DNA from 3 places in the Paenibacillus sp. MAHUQ-45 genome. Region 1 is predicted to be linked to each of the others. Evidence: riboswitches for the same ligand, from Rfam matches in the RefSeq annotation. Region 1 holds a riboswitch; each other region holds the start of a gene.
The links. Region 1 has a riboswitch for cyclic di-AMP ahead of AC3Y23_RS17965 (C40 family peptidase). Riboswitches for the same ligand answer to the same signal wherever they lie in the genome.

Region 1 (4,398 bases):
GCAGAGCCGAGAATCTCGGTTCTGCTCTTTTTATACGGCTATAGTAAGCTGTTCAGCAGCTTTCAACTTGTTAACGAGATGTATTTACACCCTATCAAGCTAGGTGCGCTCTACAGGTTATTTTCCCCAAACTGCCGTCTTCTCAGCTCTCCTTGACAGTCTTTCCGGCATCTTCCCGTTCATTCACGAAGCTCAGATGGCTTCTGCCCCAGCCGCACATGCTGTCCAGCACCACAGCAATCGTCCTGCCATGCTCAGACAGGCTGTATTCTACGCGTGGAGGCATCTCTTGATAAAAGATCCGGTCAATGAGCCCGTCCTCCTCCAGCTCCCGTAGCTGCTTTGTGAGCGTGCCCTGGGACACGTCTGGAATTCTCCGCCGCAGCTCCCCGAACCGCTTCGTTCCGTCCACCAGCAGCATGAACAGGATCAGCGGCTTCCATTTACCCCCGATGACATCCAAGGTTGCCAGCACACCTGTCAGTCTAGGCTCCTGCGAATTTCGTTTCATCATTATCACCTCTCCTGTTCTCTCCATCATACCTGGGACACTCCTTAATTGCACGTCTCTTGCCTGGAGAATGGCAAAACATCCATTAGTACGAATTTTCGTACCGGGTACGAATAAAGTGCGTACTGGGCAGCGCTGTTATTTTACCCAATAATAGAATGGAAACCATCATACGAATAAAGGAGAACAACCTATCATGTCAACTCTTACTCTACAAAATCAGCGGGTCGTTATTATAGGAGGAAGTTCCGGAATTGGATTCGCTACAGCCAAACAAGCGGTGGAACAAGGCGCTTCCGTCGTTCTGGCAGGTCGGTCCTTGGACAAACTGGAACTAGCAAAGGAACGACTGGGCGCTGACTCCGTGGAAATATATACGCTGGACAATAAAGATGAGGAACAGCTCAAATCCTTTTTCGAGCAAGTGGGTCCATTCGATCATCTGTTCACGCCTGGTGCCAGCTATGTCAGAGGGCCGATCACGGCAAGCGCGGAAGTTGCCCGCAGCTGCTTCGACGCCAAATTCTGGCCACAATACAATGCTGTAAAATACGGTGCCCCTCACATGAACCCTAGTGGATCGGTGGTCCTAATGTCCGGCGCCTTTGGGCAAAGACCACTCACAGATGGAGCATCTTACGCTGCCTGCAATGGAGCCATCGAGAGTCTGGGCAAGGCACTAGCGGTAGAGCTCGCCCCAATTCGTGTCAATGTTATTTCCCCAGGAACGATCCACACAGAATTTAACTGGGAAGGTGCCGAACAGGCTGTTCGGGATGAATCCTACAACGCCTATGCCAAAATCAATCTGCTCGGCCGTATCGGCACAGCCGCAGAAGCCGCACATACTGTCGTCTATCTGCTGACGAACGGATACACCACCGGCAGCACCCTGTTCCCGGACGGCGGCTATATTTTACGCTAATCTTCTATACTCTAAAATAAAAGGTGTCCCGATTAGCCAGAAAACTAACTAATTCGGGACACCTTCTATGTATTTAATGGATTATTTCTGGGCAGTCATGGCCTGATAGCTTGTCTCACTCACGACACGACGTGCGGTAACATAACGTTCAGCATAATACGATTCCGACAATTTGCTGATTCGAACGCCCTTGCTGCTGGAAGAATGGGCGAACTCGCCATCACCGATATAAATGCCTGCATGAGAGATCCCGTTACCAAGAGTATTGAAAAATACCAAATCTCCGACACGAAGATCTTCTTTAGCGACAGCTGTACCAGCTTTGGCTTGGGACTGCGAGGTGCGTGGAAGATCTCCAGCATTGAACTTATTGAATATGTATAAAATAAATCCGGTGCAATCAAAACCCGCAACTGTTGTGCCTCCCCATACATAAGGAGTACCAATGAGTTGGTTTACTTCATTGTCGATCTTAGCATTAACGTTACTGGCAAATGCGGCTGGTGCTGCAGTGAATAGAATAGCGGCTCCAATTACAGAAACAATAAACTTCTTCAGAACGTTATTCTCCCTTCAAATGCCTACGGAGTTAGCTGAGGGTTCGGTTAAAGGTTTCCCTATATTCCCTTGCGTTCAGGAATAATTCACCCAGATGTGGTTCCCCCGTTTTCAACGATTGAAATTCGGCAACATTAATTAATATTTTGTAACTATTTGTATAGTAGTATAGATGCACACCTCCTGTCAATGCTATTTGCTAGATTCATAACTTTATTTGCTTCTACATTCTTTCTACATATTCATAGATTATACTGGCTTTTTTCAGTTGTTTTTCAGCTGATTTTCGATCATTTCTTCTCTATTAATCCCTCGGGGGTAGATCGTAATACAATTGTAACAAAAGGTAACATTCTTGTAATCACTGCAGATAACGCAGTATAGATGTCGGAATTGGGCGATGGAATATCTCTGACTCATTAATTAATAGAATTTCATTTGTTCATAATCTATCTCATCCATCTTCTTTTCGATAGCTTGGATTGGGGCTTTTTTCGTTTATTAGAGAATTTCCCCCTATAGTTAGACAACAGCTTGTCTTCATTTAGATAGAAAAAGGTTGGGCAGAAGATTATTCTGACCCAACCTTTTTTTGTGTATCCGCAGTCGACGGATATAGATTATTAGTTAGTTCAATAAATCCATTACTTTGTTTGCATATGCAATCCAATCCTTATTGTCAGTATTTATCTCTATCGTTGGCAGGATTGATAAACTAGATTGTTTACGTAGTTCTGATTGTGTTTGTATAAATTCATCGGCCGACTTTCTGATTTGTTCTCTTGATTTGCTTGTCCATTCATGAGGTGTTCGACTTTGCATTCTTTGTTCTACGTTGCCAGAAGAAACCGTTAATAATACACATGTAGCACCAAGGTGGAGCAGTTCATTTTCAAGTGATTCAATTTCATATAAGGAGTCGGAGGGGAAGGCCACTCTGTGATTCAGATGGAATCTTTCCAATATAAAAAATATACCTCTAGACGCCCGAGATGCATCTGGACCCAAATATGTTGACCACTCATTTAATTGTCGTAGCATACTAACCCGTTCTTTCAATATATGAAGATGTTCATCACGGCTTAAGCGTTTAAATTCTCCATGAACATTGTTTAATACTTGGGAATACTGTTCGCTCAAGACAATGATACTGCGCTCTGCTGATTCTTCTTGTGCTTGAAGTAACTTTAGAGCTTTTAGAACAGATGTTTTTCCTGCGTGTGAGTAACCCTCCAAAATAATTCCTCTTATGTGGCTCATTAAAGACCTCCAACTAACAATTATTTGAAAACTACTCTTTGAGTCCATCTATCCCTCCAGGATTTTTAATTATACACAATAAAGGTTATTTTTGGGTATTAATATTTTCAGAATAGTACACCCGGGTTATGAATCCTCTCTTTTCCGCGCATACTACTCTTACACATTCAATATGAATCACTGCGAGAGGAGAATGCCGTATGACGCAATTATTCCGTAATTCTCTGCCCGCCGGAGCGGGTCAGCCTGCGCCAGTGCTGCCTGTTCCTCTTTCTTTTAACCGCAACTGGATGCAGGATTTGGAGTCAAAGCTCGATAAAGGCGGTCCCTGGGGCGACTGGCGATTGTCACAGCTGGCCGTGCAGGGCGAAAAAGCGACTCTGGTCAGTAGCTTCGACGAATTGCAATGTATGAAGCATCTGTCCGGACTCTCCCCACTTCCCCACCAAATCGACACTGCACATAAGGTGCTATTCCAAATGTCGGGCCGGGCCATTCTCGCCGATGAGGTTGGACTTGGCAAGACGATCGAGGCTGGGCTGATCCTCAAAGAGTATCTCGTACGTGGACTTGTATCCAAGGTATTGATCCTCGTTCCGGCCTCCTTAGTGCTGCAATGGGTTCGGGAGTTGAACGCCAAATTCGGCATTTCTGCCATTGCCCAGAAGAAATCCTATTCCTGGGGTAACGACATAGTTGTCGCTTCCCTGGATACCGCCAAACGTGATCCGCATAAAGAAGTGCTGATGAACAACGAGTACGACATGCTGATTATTGACGAGGCCCACAAGCTCAAGAATAAGAAGTCAACCAATTACCAGTTCGTACAGCAGCTACGTAAAAAATACTGCCTCCTGCTTACCGCCACCCCCGTGCAGAACGACCTCGGCGAACTGTTCAATCTCATTACTTTGCTGAAGCCGGGCCAGCTGGGGAATCAAGGCGATTTTGCCACCAACTTTGTTGTTGATAAGCGTCAGCCTAAGAACGAAGAGCAGCTCCGCGGGGAGCTGTCCAAGCTGATGATCCGTAATCGCCGTGGAGAAGGCCCGGTCAATTTTACGAAGCGCAAGGTCCGTAATATTCCACTGACATTGTCGGAAGAAGAGAAGTCACTTTATGACGGGGTTACCGCTTTTGTCAA
Region 2 (4,398 bases), on a different contig from region 1:
CAATTTGGGCGAGGGCTCCGGCAAACTCCTCCCGCGTAATGCCAAACATTGCAAGCCGCTTGAAGAGCTGCTTACCATTGCAGTACCCAATACCGAGCAGATTGCCAAGAGCCATCCGCCGCTCTGCGGCCCGGGGATGCACAAGCATCCCTGCCGCCATCAGGTCATCCAGCCCGATCAGGGCTGGTGCGCCCTCAAAGGACGTATGTACATGCGCCAGGGCGTGGCGGATTGCCTCCGGTGTAGCATTTTCCACGCCAATATCGCCTTTACGGGTCGCATCTTTCTCGGGAATGAAGGCATGCTTGCAGCCCGGCACCTTGCTTGAGACGATCTTGCGGATACGCTCTCCCGCGTGGTCCGGATCGGTTAGGATAATGACGCCCCTCCGTTCCATGGCGAGCGCTATTTTGGCAATCACCTTCTTGTCCACTGCGGAGCCGCCAGTCTCGATGGTATCAGCCTGTACCGCCCGCTTGATGGCTATCGTGTCGCTCTTGCCTTCGACAACGATCACTTCCTTAATCATAATGTTTACTCCTTCTCGTAAACACAAAAAGAAGAGGATTCGCTCCCCTTCTTTTTGGCTAAAGAATGTATAAGTGATGAGCGGTAGCTCTGCGATCATTTCATGAGCACAAGTTATTCTTAACTGCTACCCTCACTATAGCTGATTCAATGCAATTTTGCAAAAGCTCAAACTTAGTTAAGCTCCGGTTTTACAGGTCCAATCACATACACTGTACGCGACTTACGTCCGAAATTACGGGCATGGCTCAGTGAATCGTAGTAGACGTCCACCTTATTGCCTTTGATAGCGCCACCAGTATCTTCTGCACGGCGGAAGCCCAGGCCTTCGATATACACCCACCAACCGATCGGAATTACACTAGGGTCCACTGCAATCGTACGTCCTTCCGTTACGCGTGTGCCGGAGGCGGTACGGGTTCCAATACCGGGTTCTTCCGAAGAGTAAGCGGTCATCGACATGTTCTTAATTAATTTCTTGTATTCAAAATTGACACCTGATTTAGTGACGGTGTTGGTGCTCTTGGCACTGGTTTTAGTTGAAATAGAAGCATTGGCAGCTTTGGAATTAGCTGTTTTGGAAGTTGTTGTTGTTTGGGCCACTGTAACAGGTTTTGGGAGAGGCTTTGTGCCAACGGCGATAATCTTGTCTTTGGTCACCGTCTGTACTTCCTTCCCAACCATACGCATGGAAGCCAGTTCACCATCTTGATAGATCTTTTCGATGTGCTGGATCATGACGCCTGGTGCGCCCGCCTGTGCCACTCTGACTGTTCCCTTGGTAAGGGAGGGGTCTGCCGTCTTAATAACTCGATATGGCAAGTTCGTTGTCCGCTGTACAGTTTGTTTGTTGATGCGAACAATCTTGATATCCATATTGGCAGAGATGGTGGTATCTAGCGAAGGGAAAATCTTATCATGGCCTTCGAGGGCAATACCCAGCTTCTTGATGGCCTGACCGATTGTTTTCTCGGTCGTATAAAAAATCTTTTTTGCACCATCCGCAGTAAGGCTGAATGGCTGTGCACGGTTAATCACGACACGGTCGCCGTCTTTTATTTCATCACTAAGGCCTATAGATAGTTGATCATGCGGCTGCAGCGAAATTTGCTCTTTTGCTAGTGCATCACTGAGAATCGCTTCACGCGTTTCCAGAGACTGAATTTTCCCGTCTATTACTAAAGTGATCTGCTTGCTGCTTTGACCGTGTACGTACAGCAGAATGATCAGCGTGATCAAAATCGATAACACGCCGGCAAGTGAAAGTACGCGAAAATTCACTTGTTCCCACCGTAAAGCGTAAGACCTGCTGGATGATTGCGAATCATGGGATACTTCTGGTTGGAATACGCCCACTCTCTCCATCCTCCTTACATAGCCCCGTCGTCAGCTGTATACCAAGATGTCTGTAATCATTCGGACGAAACTATTCGAGATTGTCACAGGACACGCTATTTGCAATACCTTTGCGTCTCCTGCTCATGGATCGCCTGCCCGGCATAGTGCTCCCCCCACATCTGTTATATAACAGTATGCAGGGTACATTCGCATTATTCAAAATAAAAGAAGCCTAAAAAGAGTTCTATGAGGACTCTTTCGTGGCTTCTCCGATGTCAGAATACGCGGCTTATGCACGAGGTTTCCTCTCTTACTTTCGCCTACGGGGTTAGCTGTCGGGTTCGGACGAAAGAGAGACGCCCTATCTTGGGTCACCCGCTCACGGCGGTTGCCCTTAAATTCACCCCAAAGACCACGTAAAGAAATCAACTAGTGTCTGCGGCAATCTGAGCTGTACTTGATGTACTCTGCATGCGGCAAACAATATTGGTTCCCCCGTTCTCCATACAGAAGACTCAGCGAGACGATCCATGATAGCGTGAACTGTCACTATAACAACAGCTCACTGCACTGAAAAGATGATATCCTGTTTTGATGCATGTTGTAAAGGACGATTCAACCACGTTTACGCAAATATAAGGTTAAAATATTGTAATATTCGGTGGTTTTTTTGTTAAAAAAGTTTAATACATCGGCTATCCTCTATTTTTCACCGTGTTTTCTCCCGATTTCACTCAATGCCAAATCGTTCCAGCGCGTTCGCATACGTAATTTCAGCCAATTCCTCCCAAGTAATCCCTTTAATTTCTGCTGCAGCTTCTGCCACCAACTTGACATGAGCACTCTCATTTCGCTTCCCACGGAAGGGGTGTGGTGTCAGATATGGGGAGTCCGTCTCGATCAATAAACGGTCCAGCGGCGTCTGCGCCAGCACCTCTTTGGGAACCCTTGCATTCTTGAACGTTATCGGTCCTCCGAAGGATAAATGGAACCCCAAATCCAGGCACATTTTCGCTGTTTCCCAGCTACCCGAGAAGGAATGCATTACACCGCCAACCTCGTTAGCCTTCTCCTCGCGGAGAATTCGCACTACATCCTCATGGGCATCCCGATTATGAATACAGATAGGCATTTTCAGCTCACGGGCCAGTCCAATCTGCTTGCGGAAGACCTCGTGTTGCACGTCCTTAGGAGAGGTATCCCAGTAATAATCAAGGCCGATTTCACCAATGGCGACTACCTTCTTGTGACTGCACAGCGAGGCGATCCAATCCAGGTCTCCCTCTTTCATGTCGATGGCATCCACAGGATGCCATCCCACTGCTGCATAAATATAATCATACGCTTCCGCGAGCTGCATTGTGGTTGGAATCGTCTCCCGATTGAATCCGATATTGATCATTTTGCTTACACCGGCCTCCACCGCACGGGCAATCATCTGTTCGCGGTCCTCGTCGAATTGCGGAGCATCCAGATGGGTATGTGTGTCGAATAAGTACATGTACTGTTGTCCTCCCGGTCTTGATTTCTATATCTATCGATAACTATTCAGTCATTATTTGGCGAATATTTCAGCAATGGAATCAGGCAGTTTTGAAAGCGCCTTATTCAGCCTGTCTTGAGGAAAATACAGGTGATATCTTCCACGGTGAATACCGCTGATGGAACGTACAATATCAGAAACCTCCGAGATCTCTCGCAGCCGATCCTGCCGATCAAGCAGTAATATTTGGTTGCTGTCAAAACTGTCTCCCGGACGGAAAACGTCATATGGAAGATCTGTCGGAAAATCAATTTCCAGATCGTATTCGGGGTTTAGCCCCGCTTCGGCAAAGCTACGGCGGATTTCGTCAATCGTCTCCGTATCGAGACTCTCCATCTCCACATATTTATACAGTTTACGATGAATAAACCGGCTGCACAAGTCGCTCAGCAGTCCATCCTCTTCCTGCGTCCATTGCATGAAGGCCGTTTGGACCAGCGCCTCATCAAGCAGTAAATATTGTTCTACTGTCACTTCTCCCTGAAGCAGGTCACCCAGCGGATTGATCATGAATTTAAACTCATACCCCTTTAAATACAGATCTTTAGCCCGGCGGAAAATCTGCCGTAAAATAATTTCGGAGCTGCGTGTTACTGGATGAAAGTATATCTGCCAGTACATTTGATACCGCGACATCAAATAATCCTCTATCGCATGCATTCCTGATTCCTTAACTACAACTCTTCCATTATAGGGACGAAGCACCCTTAGAATCCGATCAATGTCAATCGTGCCATAGTTCACACCAGTGTAATAAGCATCGCGCAGCAGATAATCCATCCGATCTGCATCTAGCGGGCTGGACACCAAATTCACAACAATTTCATGTTCATAGGTTTTAGCAATAACTGAGGCGACTTTCTGAGGAAAGTCTTCCTCTACATCTCGCAGAATATCGGTAATTTCTGTGTTCTCTAGAATGATCCGGCACGTCCAGTCTTCATGATTCATCTCAAAAGCTTCTTCTATAGAATGAGAGAACGGCCCAT
Region 3 (4,398 bases), on a different contig from region 1:
ACGACGGTGGAGCCCCTGACTTCTCGATAGACGACATCCAGATGCACACCAAAGAAAATACTGGCACCGGCCAAGGCTACGAATCCATCGTAAAGGTAAGCAACAGGGGCAGTCACTACGCTAATGTCCCCATTAGATTTACCTTCTCTGATGGCCACACCGTGGAGCGAGTCTGGAATGGGAGCAAAAAGAATACATCGTTCCAGTTATTCTCCAGCTCCCCGCTACTGTCGGCAGAGATCGATCCCCAGCACACCCTGCTGCTGGAGAACAAACATATCAACAATTTCAGGCTGGCGGAGATCAAGCCGGATACCCTCTCCCGCTGGACGCTAACATTGTCGAAACTGCTTGAAACTGTGCTTGGAACTCTGGTCTGGTGAGGTGAATGGGCTTGAAAACATCAATTATTCGCGGCTGGCAAAGTATGAAGGAGCAAACTTATATTCTGATCCTGCTATTCATCTACCGGCTACTCTGGGGCTATTTTATATATGGTTTCGTACGGGAGGCCGTAGTATCAGTCCTCCTGCGCTACCCCGACCACAACGCGGGAGGCAGCGGAATGGGCCGACTGCTATTCTACATCGAGGGCCAGCATAGCCTTACCTCCGACCCTGCTATACAGCGCTGGTTGTGGCTGTTATTGGGGTTGACCGTGCTGCGACTGCTCATTTCCCCGTTGATCCGGGCGGGTCTACTGCATGAGTTGCATCAGGAGCGCTCAGGAGAACGCGGCCTGTTCTTTTTTCCCGGCATGAAAAAGCATGGTCTGTCTGTGCTGATCTTCAGCCTGGTAGAGTGGTTACTCTCCCTCCTGCCTGTCTACTGGTTCGCACCCAAGATATATACACTGCTGCTCTCGTCTTTAATGGATTATAAGGTGCTACTGAACGGCATTCCCTATGTTCTGGCTTGGTTCGCCTACGTATACGTTATCCGCTTGCTGCTCTTGTACATGCAATTCGGCTATACGGCCGGGACCGGTATGTTCTCCTCCCTGCTGATCGCCCTGCGGTGCTTCCTCACCGCAATTGGGGTATCGCTCGTGCTGGGAGCAGGCAGTCTGCTGCTCTTGGTGATCTACGTCTTAGGGATTATTTACTTCCCAGGCCTACCTGCACTCCTAATCCGCCAACTCCTTCCACTCCCGTCTACACTGTTCAAATTGTGGGGCATTGCGGCCCAATATGACCTATGGAGAAGTAAAGCATTTCCATAATAATTCCGCCCCTTAGGGCATATTTAGAAGAGTCACTGTTCCTGGTTAAACAGGAGCGGCGACTCTTTTTGGTCATCCTCAGCAGCGCGATTTGCAAAATGGTTACGGGTTTGATACAATGGCTTCTGTACTACTAGTAACAACTTTGTAATCTTTTGCAGGCATTTCTTAATAACTTCGTTTATATCATGTCGATACGTCACTTTGGGTGCATAAAACGCCGAATTCCTTGCACCGGGAAGTGGGGGAACCATATTTTGGGTGAATTGATCTCGTAAGAGAGGGATCATAGGGGACCTTCTACCGAACCCTTAAGCTAACCTCGCAGGCCTTGGAAGGAGTACATCTTTTGAACAGACAGAATTTTAAGAAAATCATTGTTACAGCCACACTGGGCCTGGCCCTCGCCATCGGAATCGGAACCAACAGTGCTTCAGCAGATTCCAAAATGGACACGGTCATCACAAAAACCCTCGGAACCTCCTATAAAACTGGAGGGACAAGCACAGCCGGATTTGATTGTTCTGGATTCACTACATATGTATACAAAAGCATCGGCATTTCGTTGCCGCGCACATCCCAATCGCAATATAACGCAGGTACCTCCGTCTCTCGCAGTCAAATGCGGCCCGGAGACCTCGTATTCTTCAACACACTTGGCAACGGTGTATCTCATGTAGGCATCTTCGTCGGCAATGGTAAATTTGCTCAATCATCGTCTTCACACGGTGTCATTATTAGCTCACTGAGTCAGAAATACTGGGCTGATCGCTACATCGGTGCCAAACGAGTCATGAGCACAACTGCTTATAAATCGGTTGCCTACGACTAAACTAACCTCTGTACTACGAACATTCCATTTAACTTCATATCTATGCTATGCCCGGAGTCTTGATGGTTATCATCATCGATTTCCGGGTTTTTCCTATTTTATAGTATACGTATACACCTTTAGAGAGCAGATGAATCATCTTTACGCCAAAAAACTCAATAAATTATGGAAATTTTGTTTTGTTCTCTATTTTTAGCGTTACTAGGGAGAATCCGCTCTTAAAATCACATTTTTTGCGCACAAATATGCTATAAATGATTGCCAAGCGACGCTGTGTTTGTTACAATTAGCGCAGTGAGTTTTTAGTAACATTTTTGTAATTATTGAGTCACCTTTTTATAAGGTTTTGTCATGTATTCATATAGCAGTCTAATTCTAATCAACAGTATATGCCGAGTTCCCTAACTATTAGGGAAACGGGGGAACCACTTTGGGTGAATTGACCTCCTGTTCAGAGAGGGGTCATAGGGGACCTTCAACCGAACCCTTAAGCTAACCTCGTAGGCATTGGAAGGGGTTTACACTTTTGAAGAAGAAATTGGCAGCGGCAGTACTAGGCTTTTCTATGATGCTTACAGCTGTTGGAGCAGGAAGCGCTTTCGCCGATTCCAAGATGGATAAGGTGATTGACAAGGCTATTGGTACCAAGTACGTATCTGGTGGCACATCTACAAGCGGATTTGATTGCTCCGGTTTTACAATGTATGTCTTCAACAAGATCGGCATTGACCTGCCACACCAATCCGGTTCCCAATATCAGATGGGCTCCACGGTGTCCCGTGACGAACTGAGAGCAGGCGACCTGGTATTCTTCAATACTAGTGGTAAAGGCATTTCCCACGTTGGCGTTTATGTCGGCGAAGGCAAATTTGCCCATGCTTCATCCTCTCGCGGTGTAACAATCAGCTCACTGAGTGAGAGCTATTATGTTAGTCGTTATGTGGGTGCCAAACGCATTATGAGCACAGATGCTTATCAGGCGCTTGCCACGGACTCTCAAGATTTTGACGATGTACAATAATTTATAAGTCATACGTAAGTCCTTTTCCCGATTTCACTGAAATCTGGAGAAGGGCTTTTTTGTCATCTCTGTTACTCTTCATTACCCCTTCTGAAATTCATCAAACAACAAATTCCTGACTTCCTGCGCCTGATCTTATGACTTTTGTATATAATTAAATTATAGAGCATTGCCCTATGGAAAGGAGGTCTCACGACCCTATGATTCATTCACCTGTTACATTCCATGTGGTACCGATGGAGACCAGTCATGCCGAAGACATCTGCCACTGGAGCTATGAGCCTCCTTACAATATATATGGCTGGATGCCTTGGAAGCAGATGGAGGAGCTTGGTATTGAGTTTGGCGATCCACAGCTGCGAAGCCAGCAATATGTGTCTGTACTTAACGATGAGGGCGATCTCTGTGGCTTCGCACAGCTGTTCCCAATGGAAGGTGTGGTACGCCTGGGGGTCGGTATGCGTCCAGAGCTCTGTGGTCACGGAATGGGCCAATACTTTGTCCGGGCCATTGTCCAGGCTGCAGTTCGGCGCTATCCTGAGCGGGAGGTTGATCTGGAGGTGCTGACCTGGAATCAGCGAGCCATTCGTACTTATCAAAAAAGCGGCTTTACCATTACAGACACTTATGAACGAATGACACCTACTGGAAGTAAACCATTTTATTGTATGGTCTATGAGAAATGATGCTCTGTTACAGGAACTTTAGGCAAGTATCGCTTAGTCGTTCATTTTTTTGCCACAAATGCTATGATAACGCTTCACCTTCCGCTATAATGTAGGAAGCAGCTTACATAGAAGGGACGATTGGGGATGCAAAAATGGATCATGAGCGGATTGTTTTTTGCCGCCTGTGCCTTTGCGGTAGTTCTAATGTTCACACTTCCAGGTAAAGAAGAGGTCGCGGAACAGAACAAACCTACTATGCCTGAAATTCAGCTTGATGCCGCCAAGGCAGAAGCGACTGTGAAAGCCAATTGTATCACCTGCCATGGCGATCAGCTTCAAGGCGGGGTAGGACCCAGCTTGAAGAATGAAGGTGGCCAGCATGACGCTGCCGGGATTTACAGTATAGTGACCAAAGGACGGGGCCAAATGCCTTCCTTCAAGGAAAAGCTGGCGCCGGAGGAGATTGCGAACGTGGCCACATGGCTGGCTGAGAAGAAGTAAAACTCCCTTGAGAGACTACACAAATACGCCCGTGCCGGGATTTACATCCTGCTGCACGGGCTTTTTTCGCATTTATGAGCCTTCTTATACAATGTTATCTCAAAAGACTACACGACAGGCTAGCGCGCCTTCTCAAAGGCCTCGTTAAACTCCT

Region 2: another riboswitch for cyclic di-AMP. It lies ahead of AC3Y23_RS28245 (resuscitation-promoting factor); the one in region 1 lies ahead of AC3Y23_RS17965 (C40 family peptidase).
Region 3: another riboswitch for cyclic di-AMP. It lies ahead of AC3Y23_RS28610 (C40 family peptidase); the one in region 1 lies ahead of AC3Y23_RS17965 (C40 family peptidase).

Annotation. Positions count from the first base shown of each region.
Region 1 covers NZ_JBYUPV010000008.1:82,373-86,770, reverse strand. Annotated here, with positions in the region: gene AC3Y23_RS17975 (winged helix-turn-helix transcriptional regulator) at 143-514, opposite strand; gene AC3Y23_RS17970 (SDR family oxidoreductase) at 708-1,436, shown strand; gene AC3Y23_RS17965 (C40 family peptidase) at 1,518-1,994, opposite strand; cyclic di-AMP (ydaO/yuaA leader) riboswitch at 1,999-2,135, opposite strand; gene AC3Y23_RS17960 (hypothetical protein) at 2,622-3,254, opposite strand; gene AC3Y23_RS17955 (DEAD/DEAH box helicase) at 3,455-4,398, shown strand, end outside.
Region 2 covers NZ_JBYUPV010000022.1:47,475-51,872, forward strand. Annotated here, with positions in the region: gene rnmV (ribonuclease M5) at 1-529, opposite strand, end outside; gene AC3Y23_RS28245 (resuscitation-promoting factor) at 703-1,884, opposite strand; cyclic di-AMP (ydaO/yuaA leader) riboswitch at 2,169-2,397, opposite strand; gene AC3Y23_RS28250 (TatD family hydrolase) at 2,597-3,367, opposite strand; gene AC3Y23_RS28255 (HD domain-containing protein) at 3,422-4,398, opposite strand, start outside.
Region 3 covers NZ_JBYUPV010000024.1:14,947-19,344, reverse strand. Annotated here, with positions in the region: gene AC3Y23_RS28625 (M1 family metallopeptidase) at 1-383, shown strand, start outside; gene AC3Y23_RS28620 (hypothetical protein) at 395-1,222, shown strand; cyclic di-AMP (ydaO/yuaA leader) riboswitch at 1,431-1,568, shown strand; gene AC3Y23_RS28615 (C40 family peptidase) at 1,572-2,054, shown strand; cyclic di-AMP (ydaO/yuaA leader) riboswitch at 2,435-2,576, shown strand; gene AC3Y23_RS28610 (C40 family peptidase) at 2,581-3,075, shown strand; gene AC3Y23_RS28605 (GNAT family N-acetyltransferase) at 3,276-3,761, shown strand; gene AC3Y23_RS28600 (c-type cytochrome) at 3,888-4,244, shown strand; gene AC3Y23_RS28595 (4a-hydroxytetrahydrobiopterin dehydratase) at 4,364-4,398, opposite strand, start outside.